DNA from 4 places in the Rahnella aquatilis CIP 78.65 genome. Region 2 is predicted to be linked to each of the others. Evidence: predicted binding sites of a transcription regulator. Region 2 holds the regulator's gene; each other region holds the start of a gene.

The links. The regulator LexA, encoded in region 2, represses DNA repair genes until DNA is damaged. The targets are predictions, from matches to a motif close to TNCTGTATGTACATACAGNA.
Region 1: a site for LexA is predicted at 5,200-5,219, ahead of RAHAQ2_RS13880 (metal-dependent hydrolase). Genes of this name have one in related genera too.
Region 3: a site for LexA is predicted at 3,095-3,114, ahead of uvrB (excinuclease ABC subunit UvrB). Genes of this name have one in related genera too.
Region 4: a site for LexA is predicted at 2,779-2,798, ahead of sulA (SOS-induced cell division inhibitor SulA). Genes of this name have one in related genera too.

The regions. Positions count from the first base shown of each region.
Region 1 covers NC_016818.1:3,087,613-3,095,243, forward strand. The annotation lists gene RAHAQ2_RS13850 (transglycosylase SLT domain-containing protein) at 1-393, opposite strand, end outside; gene RAHAQ2_RS13855 (fructosamine kinase family protein) at 716-1,585, shown strand; gene RAHAQ2_RS13860 (YniB family protein) at 1,691-2,239, opposite strand; gene hxpB (hexitol phosphatase HxpB) at 2,434-3,099, shown strand; gene kduI (5-dehydro-4-deoxy-D-glucuronate isomerase) at 3,409-4,245, shown strand; gene kduD (2-dehydro-3-deoxy-D-gluconate 5-dehydrogenase KduD) at 4,324-5,085, shown strand; gene RAHAQ2_RS13880 (metal-dependent hydrolase) at 5,238-5,795, shown strand; gene RAHAQ2_RS13885 (L-cystine transporter) at 5,984-7,375, shown strand; gene kdgR (DNA-binding transcriptional regulator KdgR) at 7,464-7,631, opposite strand, start outside.
Region 2 covers NC_016818.1:4,459,228-4,466,858, reverse strand. The annotation lists gene ubiA (4-hydroxybenzoate octaprenyltransferase) at 1-565, shown strand, start outside; gene plsB (glycerol-3-phosphate 1-O-acyltransferase PlsB) at 669-3,152, opposite strand; gene RAHAQ2_RS20205 (diacylglycerol kinase) at 3,270-3,638, shown strand; gene lexA (transcriptional repressor LexA) at 3,758-4,366, shown strand; gene RAHAQ2_RS20195 (CsbD family protein) at 4,764-4,973, shown strand; gene zur (zinc uptake transcriptional repressor Zur) at 5,109-5,618, opposite strand; gene dusA (tRNA dihydrouridine(20/20a) synthase DusA) at 5,883-6,890, shown strand; gene pspG (envelope stress response protein PspG) at 7,084-7,320, shown strand.
Region 3 covers NC_016818.1:3,333,224-3,340,854, reverse strand. The annotation lists gene bioC (malonyl-ACP O-methyltransferase BioC) at 1-575, shown strand, start outside; gene bioD (dethiobiotin synthase) at 688-1,368, shown strand; gene RAHAQ2_RS15070 (ABC transporter ATP-binding protein) at 1,373-2,083, opposite strand; gene uvrB (excinuclease ABC subunit UvrB) at 3,240-5,246, shown strand; gene RAHAQ2_RS15055 (VF530 family protein) at 5,312-5,680, shown strand; gene RAHAQ2_RS15050 (isochorismatase family protein) at 5,721-6,245, shown strand; gene RAHAQ2_RS15045 (gluconeogenesis factor YvcK family protein) at 6,310-7,218, opposite strand; molybdenum cofactor riboswitch at 7,482-7,631, shown strand, end outside; gene moaA (GTP 3',8-cyclase MoaA) at 7,630-7,631, shown strand, end outside.
Region 4 covers NC_016818.1:1,700,971-1,708,601, reverse strand. The annotation lists gene yccS (YccS family putative transporter) at 1-1,948, shown strand, start outside; gene RAHAQ2_RS07785 (TfoX/Sxy family protein) at 1,970-2,602, opposite strand; gene sulA (SOS-induced cell division inhibitor SulA) at 2,819-3,325, shown strand; gene ompA (porin OmpA) at 3,683-4,759, shown strand; gene matP (macrodomain Ter protein MatP) at 4,866-5,327, opposite strand; gene RAHAQ2_RS07765 (AAA family ATPase) at 5,538-7,304, shown strand; gene fabA (bifunctional 3-hydroxydecanoyl-ACP dehydratase/trans-2-decenoyl-ACP isomerase) at 7,373-7,631, shown strand, end outside.

The DNA of each region.
Region 1 (7,631 bases), 1.4 Mb from region 2:
AATGCTTAAATAAGCCGTTCCAAGATCGATGTTCACCGCCGGATCTTTTAAATCACGCGGGGTAGGCTGACCGTAACGACCTTTCATCCGGTAGGCATCGCGTCCTGCCGTTGAGGCCTTTAGCTGCATTAACCCAATCGCATTCGATTTGCTGACAACGGTTGGGTTATATCCAGATTCGACCTGAATGATTGCTTTAACAAGTGTTTCGTCGACGCCGTAAGTATTTGCCGCCTGGTGAATAACATCACCATAAGGCCCCGGATGCATTAGTGAGGTATCGCGCTGAGGTGGCGGCGATGGATTCAAAAAATGCGTAGTCTGAACCGGTGTTTCTTTAGCGCAACCCGCCAGCAACAGCGCGGCCATCAAATAAAGAATGTTTGGTTTCACGTTATCTCTCTCGCGACTGGGACGAGATGTAGCATATACATCTTCTTCCAACACCTGAATATATTTTTAGTCTATTATTATTATTGTTTTGTTAAACAAGGGGGTTAGGAATATGTCGATAAGACAATTCCGCTTATAAAACCTCTTTCATGTCACATATTCCTAAATTAACCTGTTCGCTGATGACGATTTCTATTTAGTCATCTCAGAAATTGCATAAATTGACGTCATCATCTGATTCAGCCGTGCGCCGGATCGGGTTTTCGAAGCTGAAAAAACGCTAACTTAATGAATTATCGGGCCAGTCAGAAGGGGTAATACCATGTGGCAAGCCGTCAATCGTTTGTTGAGTGAACACTTAGGCAATGCTGAAATTCGCGAACGTGTTGAGCTTCCGGGAGGCGAAATCCACCCGGCCTGGCGGCTGAGTTACGGCGACAGGGACGTGTTTGTAAAATGCAATGCGCGCGAAATGTTGCCTATCTTTGCCGCTGAAGCCGATCAACTGGCCCTGCTTGCGCGTAGCCAGACTGTCCGGGTGCCGGAAGTGTATGGTGTAGGTAGCGACCGTGATTACAGTTTCCTCTTACTCGAATATATCCCGCAAAAACCTTTGGATGCACATAATGCCTATGTGTTAGGCCAGCAACTTGCCACGTTGCACCAGTGGAGTGAACAACTGCAATTCGGTCTGGATTTCGATAATGAACTGGCGACGCTTCCTCAACCTAACAGCTGGCAACGGCGCTGGGCCACTTTTTTTGCTGAGCAACGTATTGGCTGGCAGTTGCAACTGGCCGCCGAAAAAGGGATGACGTTTGGCAATATCGAAGATATCACCGCCATGGTTCATGCACGTTTACAGAATCATCAGCCGCAACCTTCACTTTTACACGGCGATTTATGGCCGCATAACTGTGGCTTATCTGATGATGGCCCGGTGATTTTTGATCCCGCCTGCTACTGGGGAGACCGGGAATGCGATCTGGCGATGTTGCCGTTGTACCCCAATGTTCCGCCACAATTATATGATGGCTATCAGAGTAAAACGCCACTCCCTGACGACTTCATTTCGAGGCAACCGGTCTACCAGTTATATTACCTGCTTAACCGCAGTAATTTATTCGGTGGTCAGCATCTTGTCGTGGCGCAACGCGCCATCGAAAGGTTGTTACACGAAGATATCAGTTAGCGGGATGACTATTTTAGCACTGTGTAAATAAGGCCTGAACACGTTAATATTCAGGCCTTATTTTTCATGCTCACAGAAACCCGTGATAAATATGCCTTCAAATTATCAGGCAATTAATCCTAATAATTTCAAAATGAAATAGCCGATCACAGCGATGATGATGGGCAAAATATACAACGGGAAATACTGCACCAGAATCGTGTGTCGCGGTATCACGATACGCTCTTCAATTTGCGGACGGGTACGACCTTCAGCACCTTTTGCCTGTTCCAGAATAAGCTGATCCTGGATACCTTCGCGAATGTGTTTTACCTGACGGGACATTCTCGCGCCGGAAGCCTGAAGTGCCAGCCCTACGAAAATCAGCCAGTAGATAATGAAGAACATGATGTTTGCGCTGGTGACACCCTGCCCTAAAGCCGGCACCGGTGAGTTGTACCAAAAGACGTTGAGAAACGAGGTATTGAACTTCACCATATCCACCATCACGTGGATGAAATCCAGCATGACCGCGTTGATGCCCTGCTCCGTCTTAGTGTGCTCGTTGATAAAAGTCAGCAAAGAAATCAGCGTGGAAAGCAGCGCAGGGATAAAAATGATCCACCCCGCAATTCGTTTAATTACTGCCACACGTCCGGCTTGTTGGTACGTCATGAATTCCCCTTGTTAGGATACCTAAAGCAACGGCTAAGTTTACCCACAGAAAGCCTGCTCCGCCCAATGTTTTAATCAGTTAGCGTAATGGTGCACAGGGAACGGACCGTCCTGACCATTTTCACATCAGATTTCACCTGCATTCCCGCCGATGTTAGAGTGAGTTTCTATTTATTGTGAGGGAGTCCGCTTTCATGGCTTATGTCCGCCCTGTTAATGCAGCAATTTTCGATATGGATGGTCTGTTAATTGATTCTGAACGGTTATGGACTCAGGCTGAGCTGGACGTTTTCAGTCGCCTGGGCGTTGATATTTCACAGCGCCATTTGCTACCGGATACGCTGGGTTTGCGTATCGATCAGGTGGTCAGGATGTGGTATCAGGCGCTTCCGTGGCAGGGGCCTGATCAGGAGGAAGTGTCCTCAATGATCATCGCCCGCACGATTGAACTGGTGGAGCAAACCCGGCCGCTGTTGCCTGGCGTTAATCATGCCCTCGAGCTTTGCCGTGAGCAGGGGCTGAAGATTGGCCTCGCGTCTGCATCACCGCTGTTTATGCTCGATATCGTGCTGGAAATGTTTAATTTACAATCCTTCTTTGAGGTTCGTGTTTCTGCGGAAAAACTGCCGTACAGCAAACCGCATCCTGAAGTTTATCTGCTGGCTGCCGGAGAATTACAGGTTGATCCGCTGAACTGTGTGACACTCGAAGATTCCTTTAACGGCATGATCGCCACCAAAGCCGCGCGTATGCGCTCGGTGGTGGTGCCGGACCATGAATACAGTGTGGATCCTCGCTGGGCGCTCGCCGATGTCAAACTTTCTTCCCTTGAAGAATTGCGTGTGGCACACATCAGCTAAAATTTATGCGCAGCAGCATGAGCGGCTGCGCATCTTCTCTGCTTTCACTTCTTTTTAAATTGCCTTCCCTACGCATTTCCCCTGCCACAATTTTCAAAGCTTCGTTTAATTTCGTAAATCTTGAACTGACTCATAAAATAAATAAAACGTTATTTCATTTTTATTGAATTCATATGCCAATGAACCTATGATTCCTGCAACAAGGACGAGCCGGGAGCTCTCCTGCTTCTGTACGCTGTCACTGCCACGCAACGGTCAGACTAGCCCGGTAAGTCCTCCTTAATATCGTTATCCATGAGAGGCGCCCACATGCAAGTTCGTCAAAGTATCCACAGCGACCACGCGAAAATGCTTGATACCGCTGAATTACGCCGTGAATTTCTCATTGAGAAAATCTTTGAGAAAAATGCCTATACCATGACTTACAGCCACATCGACCGCATCATTGTCGGCGGTGTCATGCCCGCTGAAAAAACGGTATCCGTGGGTGATGAAGTCGGTAAACAGCTTGGCGTGAGCTATTTTCTCGAACGTCGCGAACTCGGCGTGATTAACATCGGCGGCCCGGGCCTGATTGTGGTTGACGGTACGACGTATGAAATCGGTCATGAAGAAGCGTTATATGTCGGCAAAGGGGCAAAGCGGGTCGAGTTCAGCAGCGTTGATGCGTCCAAACCGGCCAAGTTCTATTACAACAGTGCGCCGGCCCACACCACTTTCCCGAACAAAAAAATCACGCTGGCGGAAGCCTCTCCGCAGACCATCGGTGATGCAGCCACCAGCAACCGTCGCACCATCAATAAATTCATCGTGCCGGACGTTCTGGAAACCTGTCAGCTAACCATGGGGCTGACCAAACTGGAAGAAGGAAGTCTGTGGAATACCATGCCTTGCCATACGCATGAACGCCGTATGGAAGTGTATTTCTACTTCAATATGGAAGCAGAAACCGCCGTGTTCCACATGATGGGACAGCCGCAGGAAACCCGTCATTTATTAGTGCACAACGAACAGGCTGTCATCTCTCCTAGCTGGTCGATTCACGCCGGTGTGGGTACCAAGAACTATACCTTCATCTGGGGTATGGTCGGCGAGAATCAGGTATTCGACGACATGGATCACGTCAAAGTCAGCGAACTGCGCTAACTCCCTCTTGCTCTGCCTTAACCGGCAGAGCCACTCATTTTTTATGGCGAACATGCCGTTGCAAAAGAGACCCTGAATATGATCCTCAGTTCATTTGAATTAAGCGGCAAAGTCGCAATCGTCACCGGTTGCAATACCGGGCTGGGCCAGGGCATGGCACTTGGTCTCGCGCAGGCGGGATGCGATATTGTGGGCATTAATGTCTCCGCACCTGAAGAAACGGAAAAAAAAGTTACTGCGCTGGGCCGTCGTTTTCTTGATCTGAGGGCTGATCTGAGCAATATCAAAGGTATTCCTGAACTGATTGGGAAAGCGGTCGGGGAATTTGGTCATATCGATATTCTGATCAATAACGCCGGGATTATCCGCCGCGAAGATGCCATCGACTTCAGCGAGAAAAACTGGGACGATGTGATGAATGTGAACAGCAAAACGCTGTTCTTTATGTCACAGGCCGTGGCGAAGCAGTTCATCAAACAGGGTAACGGCGGCAAAATTATCAATATTGCCTCCATGCTCTCGTATCAGGGTGGGATCCGGGTGCCCTCCTATACGGCGTCAAAAAGTGCCGTCATGGGTCTGACCCGACTGATGGCCAATGAATGGGCGAAGCATAACGTCAATGTGAATGCGATTGCGCCGGGATACATGGCCACAAATAATACCGAGCAGTTGCGCGCCGATGAAGAGCGTAGCAAAGAAATCCTCGACAGGATCCCCGCCGGGCGCTGGGGCTTGCCGGAAGATGTCATGGGGCCGGTGGTCTTTCTGGCGTCAAAAGCCTCCGACTACGTTAATGGCTACACGATTGCCGTTGATGGCGGTTGGCTGGCACGTTAACGGCGTAATAAGTGACATCAGAAAGGCGTATTTTTATACGCCTTTTTCTTTTTTATCAGCCCGTTGACAATTAGTTACAGGGTATCACTTCCAAGATTGTGACAGTTTCACTTATACTGGATAAAATAACAGTTATCCAGTTCGGACGCGTCATGACGGCGGAAGGTCACATCATTTTCTCAATTGCCTGCGCAGTATTTGCTAAGAAGGCACAGCTTTCTCCCGAACTGGCACATGGCGACTGGTGGCATATCATTCCAGGGTCTTTACTTACCTGTCTGCTGCCCGACATTGATCACCCTAAATCGATGCTGGGTCAACGTCTCAAATGGTTGTCAGCCCCCATCGCCAGGGTTTTTGGCCACCGTGGGTTCACTCACAGTTTGCTGGCTGTGGCCGGTGGGATTTTCCTGCTGCGCACCCATTTCCCTCGCGACTGGGTAATCCCCGCTGACGCTTTCCATGCCATGATTATCGGTTATCTCAGCCATATTCTGGCGGATATGCTGACGCCCGCAGGGGTGCCGCTGCTCTGGCCTTGTCGATGGCGTTTCCGGTTGCCCCTGATTAACAGTCAGAAAGGTAATCAGCTCGAACGCACACTTTGTCTCATGCTGGTCGGCCTGACGCTTTTCTGGCCAGACTGGACGCCCATCATTGGTGCAATAAATCCGGACTTTTTTAATCACATTCTGAAATTATTCATTTGAGTAGTATGAAAGACTGCCGTTTTGGTGGAAATCAATACAAATAACACCAAAAAGTTATAAAGCATTACTTTTGGATATAAATAGTCAGGCCCTCAAACTGCTATTCTGCACCCCAATGCTTTGGGATGGTGCAGTCCTTTTCGGAAACACCCGTTTCATTTATCAAAATTATAAGTTTGGAGTCTGGTATGAATCTTCCGCTCGTTCTTAACGTAGTGGTTTTTGTTGCCCTGCTTTTGCTGCTGGCGCAAACCCGCCACAAGCAATGGAGCCTGGCAAAAAAAGTTTTGCTGGGTCTGGCTATGGGTGTCGTATTTGGCCTGGCTTTGCAGCTGATCTACGGTTCCGATGATCCGGTACTGAAAACTTCAATTAGCTGGTTCAATATTGTCGGTAACGGCTACGTCCAGTTGCTGCAAATGATCGTCATGCCTCTGGTTTTCGTCTCTATTCTGAGCGCGGTAGCGAAACTGCATAACGCGTCAGCGCTGGGCAAAATCAGCTTCCTGACGATCGGTACTCTGCTGTTCACCACGCTTATCGCTTCTCTGGTGGGCATCTTCGTGACTGGCCTGTTCGGTCTCACCGCTGACGGCCTGGTCCAGGGCACGCAGGAAACGGCGCGGCTGACAGCAATTCAGTCTAACTATGTCGGCAAAGTGGCTGATCTGAGCGTGCCTCAGCTGATTCTTTCCTTTATACCTAAGAACCCGTTTGCTGACCTGACAGGCGCAAGCCCGACATCAATCATCAGTGTCGTGATCTTCGCCGCTTTCGTCGGTGTTGCGGCCCTGCAACTGGTGAAAGATGATGCAGAGAAAGGTCCGCGCATTCTGGCCTTTATCGATACCCTGCAGGCATGGGTGATGAAGCTGGTGCGTCTGGTCATGAAACTGACCCCGTACGGCGTACTGGCTCTGATGACCAAAGTGGTCGCGGGCTCAAACATTCAGGACATCATTAAGCTCGGCAGCTTCGTTGTCGCGTCTTATCTGGGTCTGGGCATTATGTTTGTTGTTCACGCGGTACTGCTGTCATTCACCGGTGTTAACCCGGCTAAATTTTTCCGTAAAGTGTGGCCGGTACTGACGTTTGCTTTCACCAGCCGTTCCAGTGCCGCAACCATCCCGCTGAGCGTTGAAGCGCAGACACGTCGCCTGGGTATTCCTGAATCTATCGCCAGCTTTGCGGCATCTTTCGGGGCAACGATCGGTCAGAACGGTTGTGCCGGCCTGTACCCGACCATGCTGGCCGTAATGGTTGCACCAACGGTCGGCATCAACCCGTTTGATCCGGTATGGATTGCAACATTAGTGGGTATTGTTACCCTGAGCTCTGCGGGTGTTGCCGGTGTGGGTGGTGGTGCAACATTTGCAGCCCTGATCGTGTTGCCTGCCATGGGCCTGCCGGTTACGCTGGTTGCCCTGCTGATTTCTGTTGAGCCCCTGATTGATATGGGCCGTACCGCACTGAATGTTAGCGGTTCAATGACTGCCGGTACTATAACCAGCCAGTTGCTGAAACAGACTGATAAATCGGTGATGGATGCTGAAGAAACGGCTGAGCTGGCTCACCGTTAATTTCAGATTGCTGCAAACAAAAAAACCGAAGCTAGTGGCTTCGGTTTTTTTATGCACGAAATACTGCACTGACTCAGAACGCGATTATTCAGAACGGATAGTCGTGAAAACCGATTTGCTCTGAAATATTACGCGCAGCAGTATGCAGCATTTCCACGTAATGACTTTTGCTTTCTTCCGAGAAACGAATCGTCGGGAAAGAAATACTCAAGCCAGCAATGACCACACCAAAGCGGTCGAATACCGGAACCGCGAT
Region 2 (7,631 bases):
GGTGTCATTCTTGCTGGTTCTGCTGCTTAACCGCATGACGATTTGGCTGTCTCTGGCCGGGCTGGCGCTGGCATGGATTTACCCGTTTATGAAGCGTGTCAGTCATTTGCCGCAGGTGGTTTTGGGCGCGGCGTTTGGCTGGGCGATCCCGATGGCCTATGCCGCTGTGAGCGAAAGTGTACCGCTCAGTTGCTGGTTAATGTTCGTGGCAAATATCTGCTGGACGGTGGCTTACGATACGCAATACGCGATGGTCGATCGTGACGATGATTTGAAGATCGGCGTGAAGTCGACAGCGATTTTATTCGGACGTTTTGACACATTGATCATCGGCCTGCTGCAACTGGCAACGCTGGTCCTGATGGGGATTGTCGGTCATCTTTCCCAGCTCAGCGCACCGTTTTACTGGTCGCTGCTGCTGGCTGCTGCGCTGTTTGTGCATCAGCAGAAGCTGATTGCCAAACGTGAACGTGATGCCTGTTTCCTGGCTTTCCGCCAGAACAACTATGTCGGGCTGGTGCTGTTCCTCGGCATTCTGATGAGCCTGTCAGGCTTCACGTTGTAACGGTTTCTGAACTGACTCAACGTCCTAAAAAAACGCCCGGACTCAGTAAAAAAGTCCGGGCGTTTTATTTTTTGCAGCCTGCGCTGGCGGGCGCTAATGCCGGTTAATGATCGGTATCGCGCACATCCATCTTCGGCTCAGCCGGTGGTGCCGTCGGTTGTGGTAGCTCAGAAGGCATACCCGCGCTTTCGATAGTCAGCTTGATATCAGACGTCATCAGATCACTGAGCATGAGGTAAATCTCACGCGTTTGTTCCTGAATGGCATCGCCGCTGTCACTGATATAACCTTCGGCGCGAAGTGTGCCGACCAGGGTCGAAAATACGGCTTTATCGAAGAACTCAGGGGCATTGATACCGTGCAGCACGGATAAACGCTGTGCCATAATCCGGCTCTCTTTTTCCAGCGCACCACGGTTGATGCTTGGGTTATTGGTGAGCAGGGAGAAGGTAATGGCATAACGTTGCAGCGTTTCACGTACGCCGGCCGCCAGCAGTTGCAGGGTGCGGATCCGCGCCGGATTAAGTGTCAGCTCATCATCTTCAAGATGAATGATTTGCTGACGCGCCAGTTCCAGCGTCAGAACATCCAGCACGTGCGGCAGCTCAGATGTCCCGAAATGCATAAACAGTTCGGCTTTCAGCATCGGATAAATCAGTTCGACCTGACGCAGCAATTCCGCACGGCTGACCTGGCGGTGATGCATCACAATGCTTGAAATCAGTGACGGCAACACCAGCATATGATGGATGTTGTTGCGGTAATACGTCATCAGCACTGCCTGTTCGCGAGGCAGAACAATGATGTCGCCAATGTTGTCTTTCTCAACCTGGAACTTATTCATGTTCAGCGCGTGATCGAGCAACTGATCGGCAGTCAGATCCGGCACCGTTGAATCCGCGTTGTAAGGCACATTACGCAATAATTGCAGGTAGCAGTCGATTTGCTCGGTCAGTTGTTCGCGGGTCAGCGAACGCTGACGGGACGCCAGCAGCGCGGTACAACACAAGTTCATAGCATTGGCAGCCGCTGAATTGTTGATACGCACCATGATCTGTTCTGCTAAATCCTGCACCGTTGGCGTCAGCCAGCTCGGACGTTGTGCTTCGATCGGGTCGATGGCTTCACGCCAGGTGGGTACATTCTGGTTCAGGTAAGTGGTCAGATGCAGCGGCTCACCAAAGTTCACATAACCCTGGCCAAGGTTGCGCAGCTTACGCAGGCCGTTAAGCATTTGCGTCAGGCTTTCTTTCTCTTTGGTCGCACCGCGCAATTCTTTGGCGTACGTACCCACTTCCATGACGTGCTCATAACCGATGTAAATTGGCACCAGTGTAATCGGGCGTGAACCGCCTCTCAGCATGGCCTGAATGGTCATGGCCAGCGTACCGGTTTTCGGCTCCAGCAGGCGTCCGGTTCGCGAACGCCCCCCTTCCACAAAGTATTCCACCGAATAACCACGGCTGAACAGTTCGCCCAGATATTCACGGAACACCGTTGAATAGAGCTTGTTGCCTTTGAAGGTTCGACGAATAAAGAACGCGCCCAGACGGCGGAAAATCGGGCCAGCCGGCCAGAAATTCAGATTGATACCCGCGGCAATATGCGGTGGTACCAGCCCCTGATGATAGAGCACGTAAGACAACAGCAGATAATCCATGTGGCTGCGGTGGCAGGGCACATACACAATTTCCTGACCGTCCAGCGCTAACTGGCGTACACGTTCGGCATTGTTAACGTTGATGCCTTTGTACAATCGGTTCCAGGTCCAGCTCAGCACGCGGTCAGAGAGGCGCACGGCTTCATAAGAAAAGTCAGCGGCAATCTCTTCCATCAGGGCGATGGCGTTTTGTTGGGCTTTTTCGTGGGAAATTTTCTTGCTGCGGGCTTCGTCTTCAATCGCTTTTTCAATGGCTTTTGAGGCCAGCAATTTATTGAATAAATCCTGACGTGCCGGAAGACGTGGACCCACCGCAGCCAGACGCTGACGGGAGAAATGCATCCGCGCCACACGTGCCAGTTTTTGCGCAATTGTTTTATCTGTGCCGTGTTCTGTCGCCATATAACGCAGGGAAACGGTATTGGAGAAACGGACAAAACTGTCCCGTCCCAGCCACAGCACAGCGAAGAATTTCTGGATACCATTCAGCACGCGCAGATGTGGCGTGTCGTCCTGACCTTCACGGCCCGGTGCCCGGCCAAACATCACCGACACCGGCAACATCTGAATGTCTAAATCTGGGTTATTGCGGTGCAAATCGAGGTAGTCGTGGAACAGTTTTACGGATTCCTGCTGCGGCGTGTAATAAGAGAATACGCGCGGGCCTTCAGCAATAAAGACATGGCTTGGCAGCAGAGTTCCGTCAATTTCCAGCGGAATAAGGGGGTCCGGCAGATTCTGCGCCAGACATTGCGTACGCAACGTCAGCAAATCGGCTTTGGAGTTATAAGGCAATACATACAAAATCGGCCGCGTCGGGTCTAAATGCAACTCGGTAACCGGATCTGAAGGTATGACCTTGCTCTTTACCAGCAATGACAGTGGTAAATTCAATAATGTGTAATAAAGTCTACGCCAACCTGACATAAAAACGTGAAGCCTCTTGTTAGCCATTTCGCCGCAAGGATACCAGAAAGATCCGTGGAGATCTGTGGTCATATAAAAGCTAAAATGCGGCAAACACTCTAAGGATCAGTACCCGAAATGGCGAACCAAGTCACTGGATTTACCCGAATTTATAAAGCAGCCGGCTATTCCTGGAAAGGATTCAAAGCAGCATGGCAAAACGAAGCGGCATTTCGCCAGGAAGCAAGCGTCGCTATCCCGTTAATTTTGTTATCTTTCTGGTTTGATGTCAGCACCGTAGAACGCATTCTGCTGGTGGGATCTGTCGTTCTGGTCTGTGTCACCGAGCTGCTCAACAGTGCGGTGGAATGTGCGATAGACCGCATCGGGCCTGAGTTTCACGTGCTTTCAGGTCGTGCAAAAGATATTGGCTCTGCAGCCGTACTTCTGACCATCATATTGGCGATTTTTGTCTGGGTCAGCATCTTTTGGCCGCGATGGTTCTGATTTGGAATCTGTATTCCAGGAATCAACGTTATGCCCTGTTTTTATTCAATCTTAGGTTTTCATTGACCGTTTAGCTGTATATACTCACAGCAAGACTGTATAAACAACCAGGGGGCGGAATGAAAGCTTTAACGACCAGACAACAAGAGGTCTACGACCTTATTCGCGATCATATCTCCACCACCGGTATGCCACCAACCCGCGCAGAGATTGCATCACGACTGGGATTCCGTTCTCCCAATGCGGCGGAAGAGCATCTTAAGGCGCTGGCGCGCAAGGGTGTTATTGAGATTGTTTCCGGTGCATCACGTGGCATTCGCCTGCTGATGGAAGAAGAAGAAGGTTTACCGCTGATTGGCCGCGTTGCCGCCGGTGAGCCGCTGCTGGCCCAGCAACATATCGAAGGGCACTATCAGGTTGATCCGGCGATGTTTAAGCCAAGCGCCGATTTCCTGCTGCGTGTCAGCGGTATGTCGATGCGTGATATCGGTATCCTTGACGGCGATCTGCTGGCCGTACATAAAACGCAAGATGTGCGTAATGGTCAGGTTGTCGTGGCCCGCATTGATGATGAAGTCACGGTGAAACGCCTGAAAAAACAGGGCAGTATGGTGCAGTTATTGCCTGAGAACAGCGAATTCCAGCCGATCGTAGTGGATTTGCGCGAACAGAATTTCAGCATTGAAGGGCTGGCCGTAGGCGTCATCCGCAACGGCGACTGGATCTGACCTTCGTACTTCGAGCTATCTCTGTGTTGGCTGCCTTCGCGAACCCCGGTCACATACTCGTGTATGCTCCCGGCGTTCGCTTAGTTGCCGCCTTGATATAACTCGAATTACTCGGTCAGATATTGCTGAGTCAGATTTCACCGGGCTGGATATGGTGTCGTTACTGTTACTGGCGGCATGACACCTGGTTTTCGCCTCATGCGGACTGATTATTACTGTTTTCAAAGAAATAAACGCTGGATTGTCGTTATTTCCTGCTTTGGATTAATCCTAATAACGGGTTTTATCCCTGCTTTAAGAGGATTAATCGAGATTCTCTACTAACCTTTAAAGTGTTAAGGACGAGCTGCAAACGAGAAATGCAGTTCACCAAACCCAAGGTAACAGGAGATATTGTATGAATAAGGATCAAGCCGACGGTAACTGGAAACAGTTCAAAGGGAAAGTGAAAGAACAATGGGGCAAACTGACTGATGACGACCTGACAGTGGTCGAAGGTAAACGTGATCAGTTAGTCGGTAAAATTCAGGAGCGTTACGGCTATCAGAAAGATCAGGCCGAAAAAGAGCTCCATGAATGGGAAACCAAAAATAAATATCACTGGTAATACGCGATTCCCCCTCGCGTATCAGTGACGTATCCTGGCAGCAGTTGCTTCTACCCGGAACAATTCAGGATACGGGTACACGGAAGTACCCAACCTTTTACTTCTTCAGACTCTTCGTCGTAACGCGTTCATCCCTCAGCGTTTTTTAACCACAATACTGTGGTCGTGATCGCAATGTTCATGACTGTCACAGGTCTCCACGACGTTGCATTCCGCACACAATCCATGCGCTTCTACTACCGAATGGCGAAGTTCAAAGCCGGATTCCAATGCCAGTTTTGCCAGACGTTCTTCAATGCCGTCGGTAGTTTTTTCTGTGACCAGCCCGCAGCGGTCGCAGATAAACAGGGCAGAAGTATGGCTCGGTTCCTCAAAATGATGGCAGAGAACATAGCTGTTTGCGGATTCAACGCGATGAATAAACCCCTGTTCTAACAGAAAATCCAGCGCCCGGTAAACGGTCGGTGGTTTCGCCTGCGGTTCACTCACACGCAGCAGATCCAGCAAATCATAGGCGCTGATCGCACCGGGTTGTTGCGTCATCAGACGCAGTACTTCCAGCCGCTGCGGAGTCAGGCGAACATTGCGCTGCTGGCAAAGTTCTTCAGCTTGTGAAAGTAATTTTTCCGGATTATTCAGGGTCATGGCAACGGTCTCTGAGCGCAGATTGGAATGGATAGGCCACATCATGCGACCACTGATTATTTTATCATGCTTGCACCAAAACGACGAATTATGCGCCATTCAGAGGTGATGCAACGTCGGCAGTCGCCTGCTCAACGGCACAAGATGCCGAATCTTTGTTCTGTGATATAATCAACGATTACATTCCCTCCGGCGGCTACGCTGGCGGGAGCGCCACGAACCCCTTCAGCGAATGTCAGGCCGATGTCAGAAACTCAACACGCAATGCCCCAGACCACCCCGTTTTCCGCTCAGCGTTTTTCCGTTGCGCCTATGCTCGACTGGACCGATCGCCATTGCCGCCATTTTCACCGGCTGATGACCGGTCAGACCTTGTTGTATACCGAAATGGTGACCACCGGGGCCATTATTCACGGCAAAGGGGATTATCTGGGCTTTGGCGATGAAGAACATCCGGTGTCATTGCAACTGGGTGGCAGCAATCCAGCTGATCTGGCGCATTGCGCGAAGCTGGCGGAAGAACGCGGCTATGACGAAATTAACCTGAATGTCGGTTGTCCGTCAGATCGCGTACAAAACGGCATGTTTGGTGCCTGTCTGATGGGGCAGGCGTCGCTGGTTGCCGACTGCATTAAAGCGATGCGCGATGTGGTTTCCATTCCGGTCACGGTCAAAACCCGCATTGGTATCGACGATCAGGACAGCTACGAATTCCTGTGTGATTTCATTCGTCAGGTGTCTGAAAACGGCGGCTGCGATACCTTCATTATTCATGCGCGTAAAGCCTGGCTTTCCGGCCTCAGTCCGAAAGAAAACCGTGAAATCCCGCCGCTGGATTACCCGCGCGTGTATCAGCTTAAACGTGATTTCCCGCATCTGACGATGGCCATTAACGGCGGCATTAAAACGCTCGAAGAAGCCAAAACCCATCTGCAATATATGGATGGCGTGATGGTGGGGCGCGAGGCTTACCAGAATCCGGGCATTTTACTGAACGTTGATCGTGAGCTGTTCGGCTCCGATGCGCCGCTGAAAACCGGGCCGGACGTTATTCGCGCGCTGTATCCGTATATCGAAGCGGAGCTGGGCAAAGGCACTTACCTTGGCCACATCACCCGCCATATTCTCGGTCTGTTCCAGGGTGTGCCGGGTGCGCGTCAGTTCCGTCGCCATCTCAGCGAGAATGCGCATAAAGCGGGCGCGGGCATCGAGGTGGTCGAGCAGGCGTTGCAAATGGTCGCTCAGCAGCAGGAAGTGGCGACGCAACTCTGAAAATCAGGGTGAGTAAAAACGCTATCTGTTAGTCAAATTTACTACATTTTCGCAGGTCGTTCGTGCCTGCGAATTATTTTTTCCTTAATATTCAATCAATTATTTATCCCTTCACACTGGCACGTTTCTTGTAATAGCGAATACGTGTCTGGACGCTACGTCTTATCGCACATGGCTTATTAAGGAGCACCCGATGCTGGAAATTCTCTTCGTGCTTGGTTTTTTCTTTATGCTGATGCTGACCGGCATTTCTTTATTGGGTATGGTGGCGGCGCTGGTCGTGGCCTTTGCGCTGATGATGGTGGGTGGGTTTTTGGCGATTGTTATAAAAATGTTGCCTTGGCTGGTTTTAGCCGTGGTTGCGGTCTGGATTTACCGGGCATTTTTCCGGCCTGATGAGCCAAAATACCGTCGCCGTCGCTTGCCGTAATAACCGCTTCAATTTATCTGTTCCCGTAACCGCATGAAATTATGACGATTGCTGGCTGTGTTTTGAGCGCAAAAAAATGTAACTGTTGCAGCGATAACTTTTGCTTATGTGCTAGCGATCACAAGCTGGGTCAGAATGTGCGGTCGAAATGCATTAATCATATTTTTTAACATGGGTGACTGTTAGGATGGAATTCATTGGCAGCCAGCAGGCTGTAAACCGAATTCATCAAGTCCGCTGAGGCACACAATAGTCGCTTAAGTGACATCGCCCTGTGGGTTTACCTGGCAGTACCCTACAGCAGTACCCGT
Region 3 (7,631 bases), 1.1 Mb from region 2:
ATGTCATTGCGCTGGATCTCTCCGAAGGCATGCTGAACCGTGCGCGTGAGCTGGATTCAGCGGATGAATACGTGCCGGGCGACATCGAACGTTTGCCGTTTGCCGACAATTCTGTCGACATCTGCTTCAGCAATCTGGCCGTGCAGTGGTGCAACGCACTGCCGCGCGCCCTGGAAGAAATGCACCGGGTTACCCGCAACGGCGGGCTGGTGCTGTTCTCCACGCTGGCAGAAGGTTCGCTCAATGAGCTGGCTGCTGCCTGGATGAAGGTCGATGGCCGACGTCACGTCAATCAGTTCCTGACGCCGGACAAAATCGCCGAAGCCTGCGCGCCGTATCGCCACGAAGTCACTTTCAGCGAGCACGTAGCCCAATTCCCTGATGTGATGTCGCTGCTTCGCTCGCTGAAAGGCATCGGCGCGACGCACATCAAAAATGGTCGTCTCGGCGGTCTGGGGGGGAGGGAACGCCTGCAATTGCTGGACAAACACTACGCCCGCCGCGACGGCATCCTGCCGCTCAACTACCGGCTGGTCTACGGCATTTTGCAGGTCGAAGAACTGATCCCAAGATAATTTACTCCTCCCCGGATTGAAACCGGCGCGGTCTGCTCCCTCCCCCTTCGCAGGGGGAGGAGCAAAAGCCGATTTCAATGCGGGGAGGGAGCCAACCAACACCAGGCTTTTCATGAAACAAAAATACTTCATTACCGGCACCGACACTGAAGTCGGTAAAACCGTGGCGACCACTGCATTTTTACAGGCTGCTGCATGCGCCGGACACACAACCGCCGGTTATAAACCGGTGGCATCAGGCAGTGAAATGACCGGCGAAGGCCCGCGCAACAGTGACGCACTGACCTTGCAGGCTTACAGCACTGTCGGGCTGCGTTATGACGAAGTGAACCCGTGCACGTTTATCGAACCGACTTCGCCACATATCGTCAGCGAACTGGAAAAACGGCCGGTTGATCCACAGGTGTTATCCGACGGATTACGTCATCTCGAACCGCTGGCGGACTGGGTGGTGGTGGAAGGTGCGGGGGGGTGGTATACACCGCTGACGGCGGATTATACCTTTGCCGACTGGGCGATTGCCGAGCAATTGCCGGTGGTGTTAGTGGTAGGCATGCGGCTGGGTTGTATTAACCACGCCGTGCTGACGGCGCAGGCCATCGCACAAAGTGGTTTGCATCTGGCAGGCTGGATAGCCAATGACGTACAGGAAACGGGGAAGCATCATCAGGCCTATATGGATACGCTCACGCGTATGCTGCCTGCGCCTTTGCTGGGCGAGATCCCGTACCTGAGTGCCGGAACTGACGTTAATTTGGGACAGTATCTTCATCTTAACCGTCTCACGGCATGAGACGTCAGACGGTCAGATAATTTTTGACTAACGTATCGTCAAGCTGAGCCAGCGTGCCTTGCGCGATGTTACGTCCGCCGTCGACCAGACAGAACCGGTCAGCGACACTGCGGATGAACGGCAATTTATGGCCGACCAGCAACAAGGTCAGGCCGAGATCACGGTTCAGGCGGTGTATGATATTGCCCATGTTTGCCGCCATCGACGCGCTGGTGTGCTCGGTCGGTTCATCCAGAATCAGTAATTCAGGTTCCTGAACCAGCGCACGACTGATGGCCAGTTGCTGCTGCTGGCTTTCATCGAGCTCACCGGCTTTGCGCGCCCCCATCTCCTTTAATGTCGGAAACAGGTCATATACCTCTTCCGGCACACGACGGGTCTTATTCCGGCTGGCCATCATGGCGATTTGCAGGTTTTCATCGACGCTCATCTGCGAAAAAATCTGCCGTCCCTGTGGCACATAACCGATCCCCATTTGCGCGCGGCTTTCGACCGGCAAATTCAGCAGACTTTGCGGCTCTTCGTCACGCGACTGCCAGGAGATGGCGCCGCTTTTCACCGGAAGATGCCCCATGATGCAGTTCACCAGCGTGGTTTTTCCCACGCCATTTCGCCCGATCAGGCAGGTGCATTGACCGCGGTACAGTTCGAGATTGATATCCCACAGAATATGTTTTTGCCCATAATACTGATTAACTGATTTTACACTTAACATCAGACCTCCCTCCCGCACGGAGCCTTCCGCTGAACTTCATTTTGACGGCCGCTGTCATATTTCTGACATTTATGTTCCGCTGTTAATGCCCCAACGCAGAATTTAATTCCGTTTGTTGACGGCTAACCTGACAGCATCAATTACAGATAAATGCACCTTAACCAGTGATAAATGGGGTTAAGGGGCGTTTCCCCGCACTAAAAATGATTTTGTCCGCCCGAAAACACGCAGATCCTCATTTTTTATGCCGGGGTGAAAAAAGTCGTTCTGGCTGCCGCAACCCTTTCATTCAGAAACGTTGCAACTCTCAGGCCAAGTTTGTGAAAATGGCCGGGAAAAAAGAAGTTACCGCTGTGTTAACAGCCGGGACGCTTCCCCTTTCGGATTATTCATTAGCATTTCTGAGGTTTTGAAATTCTTCCCGTCAGAGGCGGCACACAGGGAACTGCACTTTGCCAGTGCCGTCCCCTCTGTTTTTGGTGCAAGCTCATGGACAAACGTGAGCCAAAAAAACCGCTGAGATGCACTTTTGGTTTTTTGCAAGAAACATCAGCCCGGAAATCTAGGCAAAATAGGCATAAATAAGGGGATAAAAAAGATAAAAAATAACTAAAAAAAGCCTCTCAGACCTGCGGGAGCCAAAATCCGGTTTTTTCCCAACTCCCGCAGCGCGGGGCGCGCTGAGACTTATCCACTATTCCTGTGGATAACCTTGTGCATGAGAGTGAGAAAAGTTGCTACAGACGAGTCAGCATGCGGGTTCCGCTCAGTTTGCCCGTATTCGCACCTTTTTAATGATAGTGTTTTTAATCAATGGGTTAGTTAAAAGCAATACTGCCGTAATTCGTTTGTCATCGTTGTGTCAATCTTCGTCAACCTGTGATCAGAAAGTGGAGGGGGTAAGGATTCTGAGAAAAAATGTCCCCTGATGGTGAAAATTCTTATTCGTCATATCCTAAAAAAGTGCAGGGGCGCCAGCATGTTAAACGCAAACATTTTTTATCGATTGGAAGCTGGTTTTATATACAGTATTATAGCGAGGGTAAAATCAGGGCTGGCAAAAATCGCGAAGTCTTTCATACTATTTTTCCGCAAACTGTTCACCCGTTCAGCGCGCACGGCCCTATGCATTCCCATTTCAGTCAGGTAGCCCGTCATGAGTAAAGAGTTCAAACTGCATTCCGAATTTAAACCGTCAGGTGACCAGCCTGAGGCAATACGCCGTCTGGAAGAAGGGCTGGAGAACGGACTGGCGCACCAGACATTGCTCGGGGTAACCGGTTCAGGAAAAACCTTTACCGTGGCGAATGTGATCGCGGATCTGAACCGTCCGACGATGGTGCTTGCCCCCAACAAAACGCTGGCCGCACAGTTATACGGCGAGATGAAAGAGTTCTTCCCCGAAAACGCCGTCGAATATTTCGTCTCTTACTATGACTATTATCAGCCTGAGGCGTATGTTCCGAGCTCGGATACCTTTATCGAAAAAGACGCCTCGGTGAACGAACACATCGAGCAGATGCGTCTTTCTGCCACCAAAGCGCTGCTTGAACGGCGCGATGTCATTGTGGTGGCCTCAGTTTCTGCGATCTACGGTCTGGGCGACCCGGACTTATACCTGAAAATGATGCTGCATCTGACTAAAGGGATGATTATCGATCAGCGCTCGATCCTGCGTCGTCTGGCGGAACTGCAATATGCGCGCAACGATCAGGCTTTCCAGCGCAGCACTTTCCGCGTGCGTGGCGAAGTGATCGATGTCTTCCCGGCTGAATCGGACGATCTGGCGTTGCGCATTGAGTTGTTTGATCAGGAAGTTGAACGTCTTTCACTGTTTGATCCGCTGACCGGCCAGGTACAGCATGAAGTGCCACGTTTTACCATCTACCCGAAAACGCACTACGTCACGCCGCGCGAACGTATTGTGCAGGCGATGGAAGAAATCAAAGTCGAACTGGCCGATCGCCGCAAGGTGCTGCTGGCCAATAACAAACTGCTGGAAGAGCAGCGCATCAGCCAGCGCACGCAGTTTGATCTCGAAATGATGAATGAGCTGGGGTATTGCTCCGGTATCGAAAACTACTCCCGCTATCTGTCAGGCCGCGGGCCGGGCGAGCCGCCGCCGACCTTGTTTGACTATCTGCCAGCTGACGGCCTGCTGATTGTTGACGAATCGCACGTCACCATTCCGCAAATCGGTGGCATGTATAAAGGCGACCGTTCGCGTAAAGAAACGCTGGTGGAATATGGTTTCCGTCTGCCTTCCGCACTGGATAACCGCCCGATGCGCTTTGAGGAATTCGAAGCGCTGGCACCGCAAAGTATTTATGTCTCGGCCACGCCGGGGAAATACGAGCTGGAGAAATCCGGTGACGATGTGGTCGATCAGGTGGTGCGTCCGACCGGTCTGCTGGATCCGATCATTGAAGTGCGACCGGTGACCACGCAGGTTGATGACCTGCTGTCTGAAATCCGCAAACGCGTCGCGATTAACGAGCGTGTGCTGGTCACCACGCTGACCAAACGCATGGCCGAGGATCTGACAGAGTATCTGGAAGAACACGGCGAGAAGGTGCGTTATCTGCACTCTGACATCGATACCGTCGAGCGTGTGGAGATTATCCGCGATTTGCGTCTGGGGGAATTTGACGTGCTGGTCGGTATCAACTTACTGCGCGAAGGGCTGGATATGCCGGAAGTGTCGCTGGTGGCGATCCTCGATGCCGACAAAGAAGGCTTCCTGCGTTCGGAACGCTCGCTTATCCAGACCATCGGTCGTGCGGCGCGTAACCTCAACGGTAAAGCGATTTTGTACGGCGATAAAATTACCAATTCAATGGCCCGCGCCATTGAAGAAACCGAACGTCGTCGCGCCAGACAGGAAGCGTACAACCTCGAAAACGGCATCACACCTATGGGGCTGAACAAGAAGATTTCCGATATTCTGCAACTGGGCCAGCCGAAAACCAAAAAGAACAAAGACAAACGCGATGCCGAAGCGGCGCAAACCTTCAGGTCGCTTACGCCAAAAGCGCTGGAGCAGCGCATCAAAGAGCTGGAAAGCAAGATGTATGCACACGCGCAGAATCTGGAGTTCGAAGAAGCGGCCAATACCCGCGACGAGCTGCATGCATTGCGTGAACAGTTTATTGCGATTTCTTAACGAGAAGGGTGGTAGACTGCGCGGCTTAAAAATCATGACCCAGACATTTTACAAAGAGCGAGCCAATGACTGATACACCACAACACCCTGGGGCAGCGAAAGATCCGCTGCACGGCGTCACGCTGGAAAAACTGCTGACAACGCTGGTGGATAACTTTGGCTGGCCGGCGCTGGCTTCTCAGGTCAATATCAATTGTTTCAAAAGTGACCCAAGCGTGAAATCCAGCCTGAAATTCCTGCGCCGCACGCCGTGGGCGCGTAAGGAAGTGGAAACCTTATATCTGGATTTCATCGAAGGGCATCTGCGCCCGGATATGACCCGCAGCAAGCGCCGCACGCCGCTTTCCGCACAGGCCCCGCAAAAGCCAAAAGTCAGTACCGCCGCACCCGCTGCCGACAGCCCGTGGAATAATCATCCGCTGGTGAAAAAGTAATTTACGCGCATTTCAGGGCGTTTTTTTGTGAGGGAAAATCATGTCAGAGCAACATGTTCTTATTGTAGTGGATATGCAAAACGGAGTGTTCGCTTCTCCGCGTCATGACCGCAGCGGACGGACTGAGCGCATTAATCAGCTGATTGACCAGGCCGGGCGCGTTATTTTTATCCAACACGCCGAAGGTGAAATGACCGAAGGCAGCGAATACTGGCAGGTATTACCGGAATTACATCAGCCGGAAGGCGCGATTTCTGTGACTAAAACCGCCTGTGATTCTTTCTACCGTACCTCACTGGATAACGTTTTGCAGGAACTGAAGATAACCCGTTTTACGATCTGCGGTTGTGCAACGGATTATTGTGTGGACACCACCATCAAAGTTGCTGCCAGCAAAGGTTATGCCGTGACGGTGGCATCGGATGCGCACACTACCGGCGATCGTACACATGCGACGGCGCAGCAACTTATCGGGCAGCATAATGAAGTGTGGCGTGAGTTATCCGTGCCGGGCAATCCGGTAACGGTAAAAACCACGGCGGAAATCCTGGCCGACTGGCAATAAACGCTGTTCCCCGGACGCAGAAAAGGCCGCTGATGCGGCCTTTTCTGTTTCTGTTATTCCGAACTCAGAGCATTTTTTGCAGCGCTTCTTCTATTGCCGCCCGTAGCATATCGCGATCATGGCGATAGGGCACATCACTGGCTTCGAGCGGGCTTTGAATAATCAGATGTTCAGCGGCGCTTGCGCCGACGTTGACTTTCGGCCCGACAATCGCGGCATCGGCGCGGCGGCCAATACGTTTCTCGATCATATCCAGTTTGTCATCCAGCGTCAGCGAGGCGGCGGCGACACTCAGTTCTTTCCCCAGATTTCCGATATACACGATATGTGCCCGGCTGCGGCGCAGGGCAGTGGTGAGATCGCTCATCAGGAGCAACGGCATCAGGCTGGTAAAGAAACTCCCCGGCCCGATCAGGATCAGATTGGCTTCGGCGATGGCCTGTAACGCTTCACGGGTGGCAGGCACCTGCGGTTCCAGCAGCAGTTCACGCGGTATTTGTGCCAGTTTATCGACGTTCACTTCGCCGTGAACGTGCTCACCATTGGCATCAATTGCCGCCAGATCGGCGGGATGTTCTGACATCGGGATCAGTTCAGCATCGACTTTCAGCAGGCTGCGCACCAGATTGATCGCTTCAAGCGGGCGCACGGTGAGGTGATCCAGGGCGCGCAGCATCAGATTGCCAAGATTATGGCCGTCCAGCTCGCCCTGACCGCTGAAACGGTATTCGAACATCGCCGATGCCAGACTCGGTTCGGTGATCAGCTGATTCAGGCAATTGCGCATATCACCCCAGGCGATGCCGCCAACGGAACGGCGGATACGGCCGGTGGATCCGCCATTATCGGTGGTGGTCACAATGCCGGTCAGGCGCGGGCCGAGCAGCGAAAGTGAAGACATCACACGACCCAGCCCGTGACCTCCGCCTAACGCCACCACCCGGTCGAGGTCAGCTAATGTTCGATTGCGCATGGTTTTCCTTTCAAATGGGGAGTGGCGGGTTTACATCGTTTTCCAGCGGCGGATTTTACCTAATTTTGCAACAAGATGTTATCCCTTCCTGCCACTCTCAGAGTATTAAAAACCAGGCGATTTAGGCATTGAAAATGCCGCTTTTGGGGGTGAAAAACCGTTATGTATCAAAATGCATAACGAAAAACCATCTTGGCGATCCGGACTTTGCGGCGTTAGAATATGCCCCGTTACCCCGTATTCATCCTCGCTCCGCTATGGACCGGATGAATCAACTCCTAGCCCTGGTTCCTAAGTTGCCTTTCTGACGTCGTTCCCACAGAAACAATATGGAGCCCTGGCCGTGACCATAAGTCACCAGGGTGCATGGCAGAAATGCCCGCATCTCCCGTATCTGGAAAGGTGTTAAAGGT
Region 4 (7,631 bases), 2.1 Mb from region 2:
TCTGCGCAATTTGCTGATTACCCTGGTCTGCTTTTTCATTGCTTCAGCTTCCATAGAATTACTTTTCCCTTACCCGTGGCTTTTTGCACCAGGACTGATGATTTCAACCTGCGGATTTATCCTGCTGGGAGCCCTGGGCCAGCGTTATGCCACGATTGCCTTTGGCGCGTTGCTGATCGCCATATATACAATGCTCGGCACCAGCATGTATCACATCTGGTATCAGCAACCGCTGATCCTGCTTGCGGGTGCTATCTGGTACAACCTGCTGACACTGGCTGGCCATATTATTTTTCCCATACGCCCCTTACAGGATCAGATTTCCCGTTGTTTCACGCAACTGGCGGCTTATCTTGAAGCCAAAGCAACGCTGTTTGATCCCGATCAGGAAGATAACAACCAGCAACTTGTCGAGCTGGCCATGGCCAATGGTCAACTGGTCTCCACACTCAACCAAACGAAAAATACGCTACAGACCCGGCTGAAGGGGGATCGCGGCCAGAAAGGAACACGTCGGACATTGCATTATTATTTTGTGGTGCAGGATATTCATGAACGCGCCAGTTCGTCCCACGTGCAATATCTCAAGCTCAGTGAACAATTCCATCACAGTGATATTTTGTTCCGCTTTCAGCGTCTGATGAGCATGCAGGCACGGGCCTGTTTACAACTGTCACAATGCATTCTTTATCGTCAGCAATATACCCACAACGGCCAGTTCGAACGGGCGTTTTCCCGGCTGGAAGAAGCCCTCAAGCGCCTGGAATCTCACAATGAACACCGTGAAACGTTGCAGGCGTTGCGCCATCTGTTACGCAATCTGCATGCGATTGATGCGCAACTGGCAAATATTGAGTCTGAGCAGTCTCTGCCGGAAAACCAGACCGGCAAAAGCCCGTTTGCGGAAGACCGCCTGACCGGCCTTGATGACATCTGGCTGCGTATTTCACGTCATTTCACACCGCAATCTGTATTGTTCCGCCATGCAATTCGTATGTCTGTGGTGCTCTTTGTGGGCTACGTTTTCATTCAGGTTAGCGGCTTAAATCACGGCTATTGGATCTTGCTCACCAGCCTTTTTGTCTGTCAACCAAACTACAGTGCGACCCGCAGAAGGTTAGCACTAAGGATAATCGGAACACTTGCCGGTATTGCACTCGGTATCCCTATCCTATACTTCGTTCCTTCCGTTGACGGACAAATGATTCTGATCGTCATCAGCGGATTATTGTTCTTTGCGTTCCGTACAGTGCAATATGCACAGGCCACGATGTTCATCACCCTTCTGGTGTTGTTATGCTTCAATTTGCTGGGCGAAGGATTTGAAGTCGCTATTCCGAGGGTAATAGATACCCTGATTGGTTGTGGTATCGCCTGGGCGGCAGTAACTTTTATATGGCCCGACTGGAAATTCAGACAACTGGATAAGGTTGTCAGCAAAACGTTCGATGCTAATTGCCGCTATCTTGATGCAATCCTGGTGCAATACCATCAGGGGAAAGACAATAGTCTCGACTATCGTCTGGCCCGTCGTGATGCACATAATTGCGATGCCGAACTGGCGTCCGTTGTGTCGAACATGAGCTCTGAGAGAAATAACGATCCGGCGACCCTCGAAGCGGCGTTTCGCCTGTTATGCCTCAATCATACGATGCTGAGTTACATTTCGGCGTTGGGTGCTCATCGCGAAAAACTCAATGATGCTGAAACCCTGAGATTGCTCGATGATGCAGCATGCTGCGTTGACGGTGCTTTGCATCATCTGCCTTCTGAAGCAGAACGCATTCAAAATGCGCTCGGGCAACTGACTGCGCGTATTCAGTTGCGAACAGCAGATATCGACAGTAAAGAGCAACTCGTGCTTCAGCAGATTGGATTACTGGTGGCCCATTTGCCTGAACTCACCAGTCTCAATACTAAAATCCTGCCGGCAAAGAGTCAGCTCTAGTTGCAGATACCCTACGCAAATTTAGTGCACGACCATTGATAGCTGCTCTTTGTGATGGTTAAACCAGTGAGTTAATAATTCTCTGGATTCCACCGGCAAAGCAGCTTCATGGAAGCCTAAAATTGCCCCTTCCAGCGCCATCAGTAAATTAATCCCTAAATTCTTTTTTTTAATGGCACATAGTTTGAGATAGGTATGGCAGGCACCCTGCAACCGCAAGTCTCCCGAGTTCTCAATGCCGACTTGCCAGAGCATCCTTTCGAGCGCCAGCGAGAGATTGGGTAAATCTTTCAGGCGGACCGCTTCGCTGTTTTTTTTCAGTTCTTTATCCCGCAGCATGCCTTGCAACGATAATCTGCCCAGTTCGCATAGCGCCTTGGGATCATTCCATTGCCGGGCATTCACTTTGAAATAACGCAACTGCACATCCATGCCCCGCTTGCGATAGATCAGCCTCTCCATCTTCTTGCGGCAAAAATGCGCTTCGGTTTCGCCGGTCGCTCGCAGATAAAGTTCACCATCAGAAACCAGGGCGAACATGACGCGGTCAGCAGACAGGCTCATCCCCCCAAATTGGGTGCGGGAACGAATATTGCCCAGCGGGGAAAAAATCTCCAGACACTCGAGCACTCTTTTTTTTGATTTGTTTATCATTGCGTTATCCTTTTCACGTTAATCCCTTGCTTCCATTTTGAGTTACCAAAACAGCTAAAAGCAAAATACGCAATCTTATGAACCGCAACAAACATAAAATGCCGTTACAGCCTGTTGCCTTCAAAATTTGCGAGATATCTTGGAAAAATTGGGTTGATCTTTGCTCACCGCCAGAGTACTGTACATACATACAGTAACTCACTGGGGTACATCTTTATGCGAACTCAACACCATACAAATCATCATTTTAGTCAGCTTGCTTTGCCCGTTACTCCGTCACAGGTAAATACGTCTGCATCCTTGAATAATGGTCTGATCACTGAGTTCGTCTATAGTGCGAGCCAGCCTGCTTTTGCGCAGTTACTGCTGCCCTTACTGCAACACTTAGGTATGCAGTCTCGCTGGTTGTTGTGGCTCACGCCTCAGCAAAAACTGAGCCGTCATTGGTTATCTCAGTCAGGGTTGCCGGTGGATAAGATGGTGCAGGTAAATCAAATTACGGCGATGTCGACAGTGGATGCGATGGAGAAAGCATTGCAGACGGGTAACTACAGTGTCGTGTTGGGATGGCTTCCGGATTTGAGTGATGCTGAGAGGGAAAGATTGCAAATTGCCGCGCGTCAGGGAGGGGCTTATGGCTTCATTATGAAACCGACAATTGAACAGAATTCAGCTTGTGGACATCATTCAACAGTAAAAATTCACTCTTCCGTATACCATTAGTTCAAAATAGGAATTTTCCTATGAAAATAATGCGGAACTTAGTGATTTGTGCTGAATAATGCCTGCAAGCCAGTAAAAACGGGCTTCCGGAATGCCGATTAGAGCCAGAATTTGTCAGCAAATTGCCAAACACGTTAAGAAATGTGTACATTTTTCCCTTTTTTTCCACGGTGTTAACACATCAAGCTTGTAAGTTTCGCGCCACGTTGTAGACTTTACAACGCCAAGGTTGCTCGATAATGCCAACGTAAAGTGGCAAGTTCTGAAATGAAGCAATAATCTTGGCGTAAGGATTTTAACCAAGGGCTTAAAAAGCTTAAAGCTCAATTGCCTATTTGGATGATAACGAGGCGCAAAATGAAAAAGACAGCTATCGCATTAGCAGTGGCACTGGCAGGTTTCGCTACCGTAGCGCAAGCCGCCCCTAAAGATAACACCTGGTATACCGGTGGTAAATTGGGCTGGTCCCAATACCATGACACTGGTTTCGCAAATGCTTACAACGGTATCGGCAACGGCCCTACCCACGAAAGCCAACTGGGTGCAGGTGCGTTCTTGGGTTACCAAGCGAACCAATACCTGGGCTTTGAAATGGGATATGACTGGCTTGGCCGTATGCCTTACAAAGGCAGCGTAAACAACGGCGCGTTCAAAGCACAAGGCGTTCAGCTGGCTGCTAAACTGAGCTACCCGCTGACTGACGATCTGGACCTGTACACCCGTCTGGGTGGTATGGTTTGGCGTGCAGATGCTAAGGGTAACTTCAACAACGGTGCTAATGGTCGCGTAAATGATCACGACACTGGTGTTTCTCCACTGGCAGCCGTAGGTCTTGAATACGCAGTAACCAAAAACTGGGCTACCCGTCTGGATTACCAGTGGGTTAACAACATTGGTGACGCGGCTACCGTTGGTGCACGTCCTGATAACGCAATGCTGTCTGTAGGTGTTTCTTACCGTTTCGGTCAAGATGAAGCAGCTGCTCCAGTTGTTGCTCCAGCACCAGCTCCAGCTCCAGTTGTAGAGACTAAGAAATTCACTCTGAAATCTGATGTTCTCTTCAACTTCAACAAAGCGACTCTGAAACCAGAAGGCCAACAGGCTCTGGATCAGCTGTACAGCCAGTTGAGCTCCATCGATCCTAAAGACGGTTCTGTTATCGTTCTGGGTTACACCGACCGTATCGGTTCAGAACAATACAACCAGAAACTGTCTGAGCAACGTGCTCAGAGCGTAGTAGATTACCTGGTATCTAAAGGTATCCCTGCTAACAAGATCTCTGCACAAGGCCAGGGTAAATCTAACCCAGTTACTGGTTCTACCTGTGACTCCGTTAAAGGCCGTGCTGCTCTGATCGACTGCCTGGCACCAGACCGTCGTGTAGAAATCGAAGTTAAAGGCTACAAAGATACTGTTACTCAGCCACAGGCTTAATAACACTCTTTAGCTTTTGCTCCAGATACTAAAAACCCCGCCATGGCGGGGTTTTTTTTTGCCTTCAGTCAGGGGAATAGCTGACTCCCTGAGACACGAAAGCAAATTATCCGGGATCTTTCTTGCCGAGGATTTGTTCTAAATCTTCTTTGAGTGAAGACATCTGATTCGCATATTTCTCTTTGCGCTCAGCATCTTCAAGAAGCTGAATGATTGTGTCAGAAAGCGTTACCCCCCGCCTTTGCGCCAGTCCCGCTAAACGCTGCCAGACCAGAAATTCTAAATCGATAGATTTTTTGCGAGTGTGCTGATGCTCGGCATTGAAGTGACGCTTACGGCGTGCACGGATAGTTTGCTTAAGGCGGTTTTCCAGCGCAGGATTCATATTATTAACAATCCAGTCTGATACTTTGACCGGCTCGTTTTCCAGGCTGAGAAGTTGATTCACGGATTCCTGGGCAGCGCTGTTTTCCAAATGGCGGGTGATCCGCTCACCTTCCCGGTGTTTTTTCACCAGATACTTCCATTTCCAACCACTTTCGAGATTTTCCAGTTGCTGATATTTCATCGTGAACTCTTCGGTGACCACGTAACTTTACTAAGCATAACAGCTTTAATTCAATTTTCACTCCAAATAAAACCGCTTATTCTGGTTGTTTTTTGCTCACCCGTACAACAATGTGCACTAAGAACAATTCTGCTATGACTCTCATTGTATGCAGCCGTATTTATTCTTGTATAATCGCACTTTCCCTTTTTATAGAAAACAGCTAACACATTGACCAATAACCGACTTGACTGGCAGCTTTTACTGCCCGACTCCGCGCCTTACGAGGCAATCTTTGCAACGGCTGCCCAGTTAGCCCCTGTCGATTTCGCAGGAATTCAGCCTCGGCTGGAAAATGGTTTAACGCTGTTTTGTCATCCCCGCTCACGTCCGCGTTTTATGACGCTCAAGGCGCAGGAAAATCGCGAATACTTGTCACGCATCGCACAGGTAGTCAGCGATTTACTGCCTGAACCGGCTGAAGTCAAGGGTAACCGCTACCATATTGAAGGCAATAGGGTAACGCTGCTGGCAGCAAAGTCTGCCGAAGATGCCTTCGCGGCTAAATCGACCTGCCAGTATCGTGAATGGGTTGAACCTGAACAGCTGTTCGGGTGCGTGCGCATTTACAAAGAACAAATTCAGCTGGAGCCAGGATTAGTACATCAGGTGAATGGTGGTGTACTGGTCCTTTCTATCCGTACTCTCATCGCGCAGCCTCTGATGTGGTTACGTCTGAAACAGATGATCACTGAAGGTCAATATCATTGGGTTTCGCCAGATGAGACTACACCGTTACCTGTGTCAGTCCCTCCGATGCCTTTGGATATCCGCCTGATTCTGGTCGGTGACCGCTTATCGCTTGGCGACCTCAATGATATGGAACCCGAGCTGGTGGATTCTGCCATTTATGGTGAATTCGAAGCCGACCTGCCGCTGACTGAAGAAAGCGATATGGAAACCTGGTGTGGTTATGTCAATACGCTGGCTGATGAACTTGAGATCCCACGTCTGGCCGCCGATGCATGGCCAGAGTTTTTGAAGATGGCCATTCGCCACAGCACAGATCAGGGCAGTCTGACACTCGATCCGGTATGGCTGAACACCCAGCTGAGCGAAGCGGCACTCTATAATGAAGATGAGCTGCTCAGCGTCAAGTCTCTTGAGGCGGCATCCAATGCACGCGCGTGGCGCGAGAGTTATCTGCAGGAGCGTATGCAGGATGAAATCGAGCTTGGACAAATTCGCATTGAAACAGAAGGCGAAGTTGTCGGGCAGATTAATGGCCTGTCTGTGCTGGAATATCCCGGACATCCGCGTGCGTTGGGTGAACCTTCCCGAATTAGTTGTGTCGTACACACCGGCGACGGTGAATTTACCGACGTCGAACGTAAAGCCGAGTTAGGCGGTAATCTGCATGCCAAAGGCATGATGATTATGCAGGCCTTTCTGATTTCCGAGTTAGAACTCGACCAGCCTCTGCCCTTCTCCGCATCGATTGTATTTGAGCAGTCTTACGGAGAAGTGGACGGCGACAGCGCTTCACTTGCTGAACTCTGCGCACTGATCAGTGCGTTATCGATGCAGCCGATCAACCAGCAAATTGCGGTCACCGGCTCCGTCGATCAGTTTGGGAATGTGCAACCTATTGGTGGCGTAAATGAGAAAATCGAAGGTTTCTTCGAAGTTTGTCAGCGCCGCGGTTTGACCGGTAAGCAAGGGGTCATTCTGCCAACCAGCAACGTGCGCAACCTGTGCCTGCATCCGCAGGTTTTGGACGCCGTTCGCGAAGGCCAGTTTCACTTGTGGGCAGTTGATAACGCAGCCGAAGCGCTGCCTATCCTGACCGGATTGATTTACACAAACGAAGAAGAAGCTGAAGAAGAGCGTCCGAGTCTGCTGGGATTAATTCAGCAGCGTATTGCGCTGGCAACATTGCAAGGCAGCCCGCGTTATCCGTGGCCTCTTCGCTGGTTGAACTGGTTCAATCGCAGCTGATCGGAGTTGTTCAGCTTACAGCTGTTCGCTAAACTCCGCCCTTCATCAAAATAAGGCTTACAGAGAACATGGTAGATAAACGCGATTCCTATACGAAAGAAGACCTCGTAGCTTCTGGCCGCAGTGAACTGTTCGGTGCTGGCGGCCCTCCATTACCCTCAGGCAATATGCTGATGATGGATCGTATCGTAAAGATGCAAGAAGATGGCGGCACCCATGGCAAAGGCTATGTTGAAGCTGAATTAGATATCAACCCTGATCTGTGGTTCTTTGGTTGTCACTTCATTGGCGATCCGGTCATGCCTGGTTGTCTGGGTCTGGATGCCA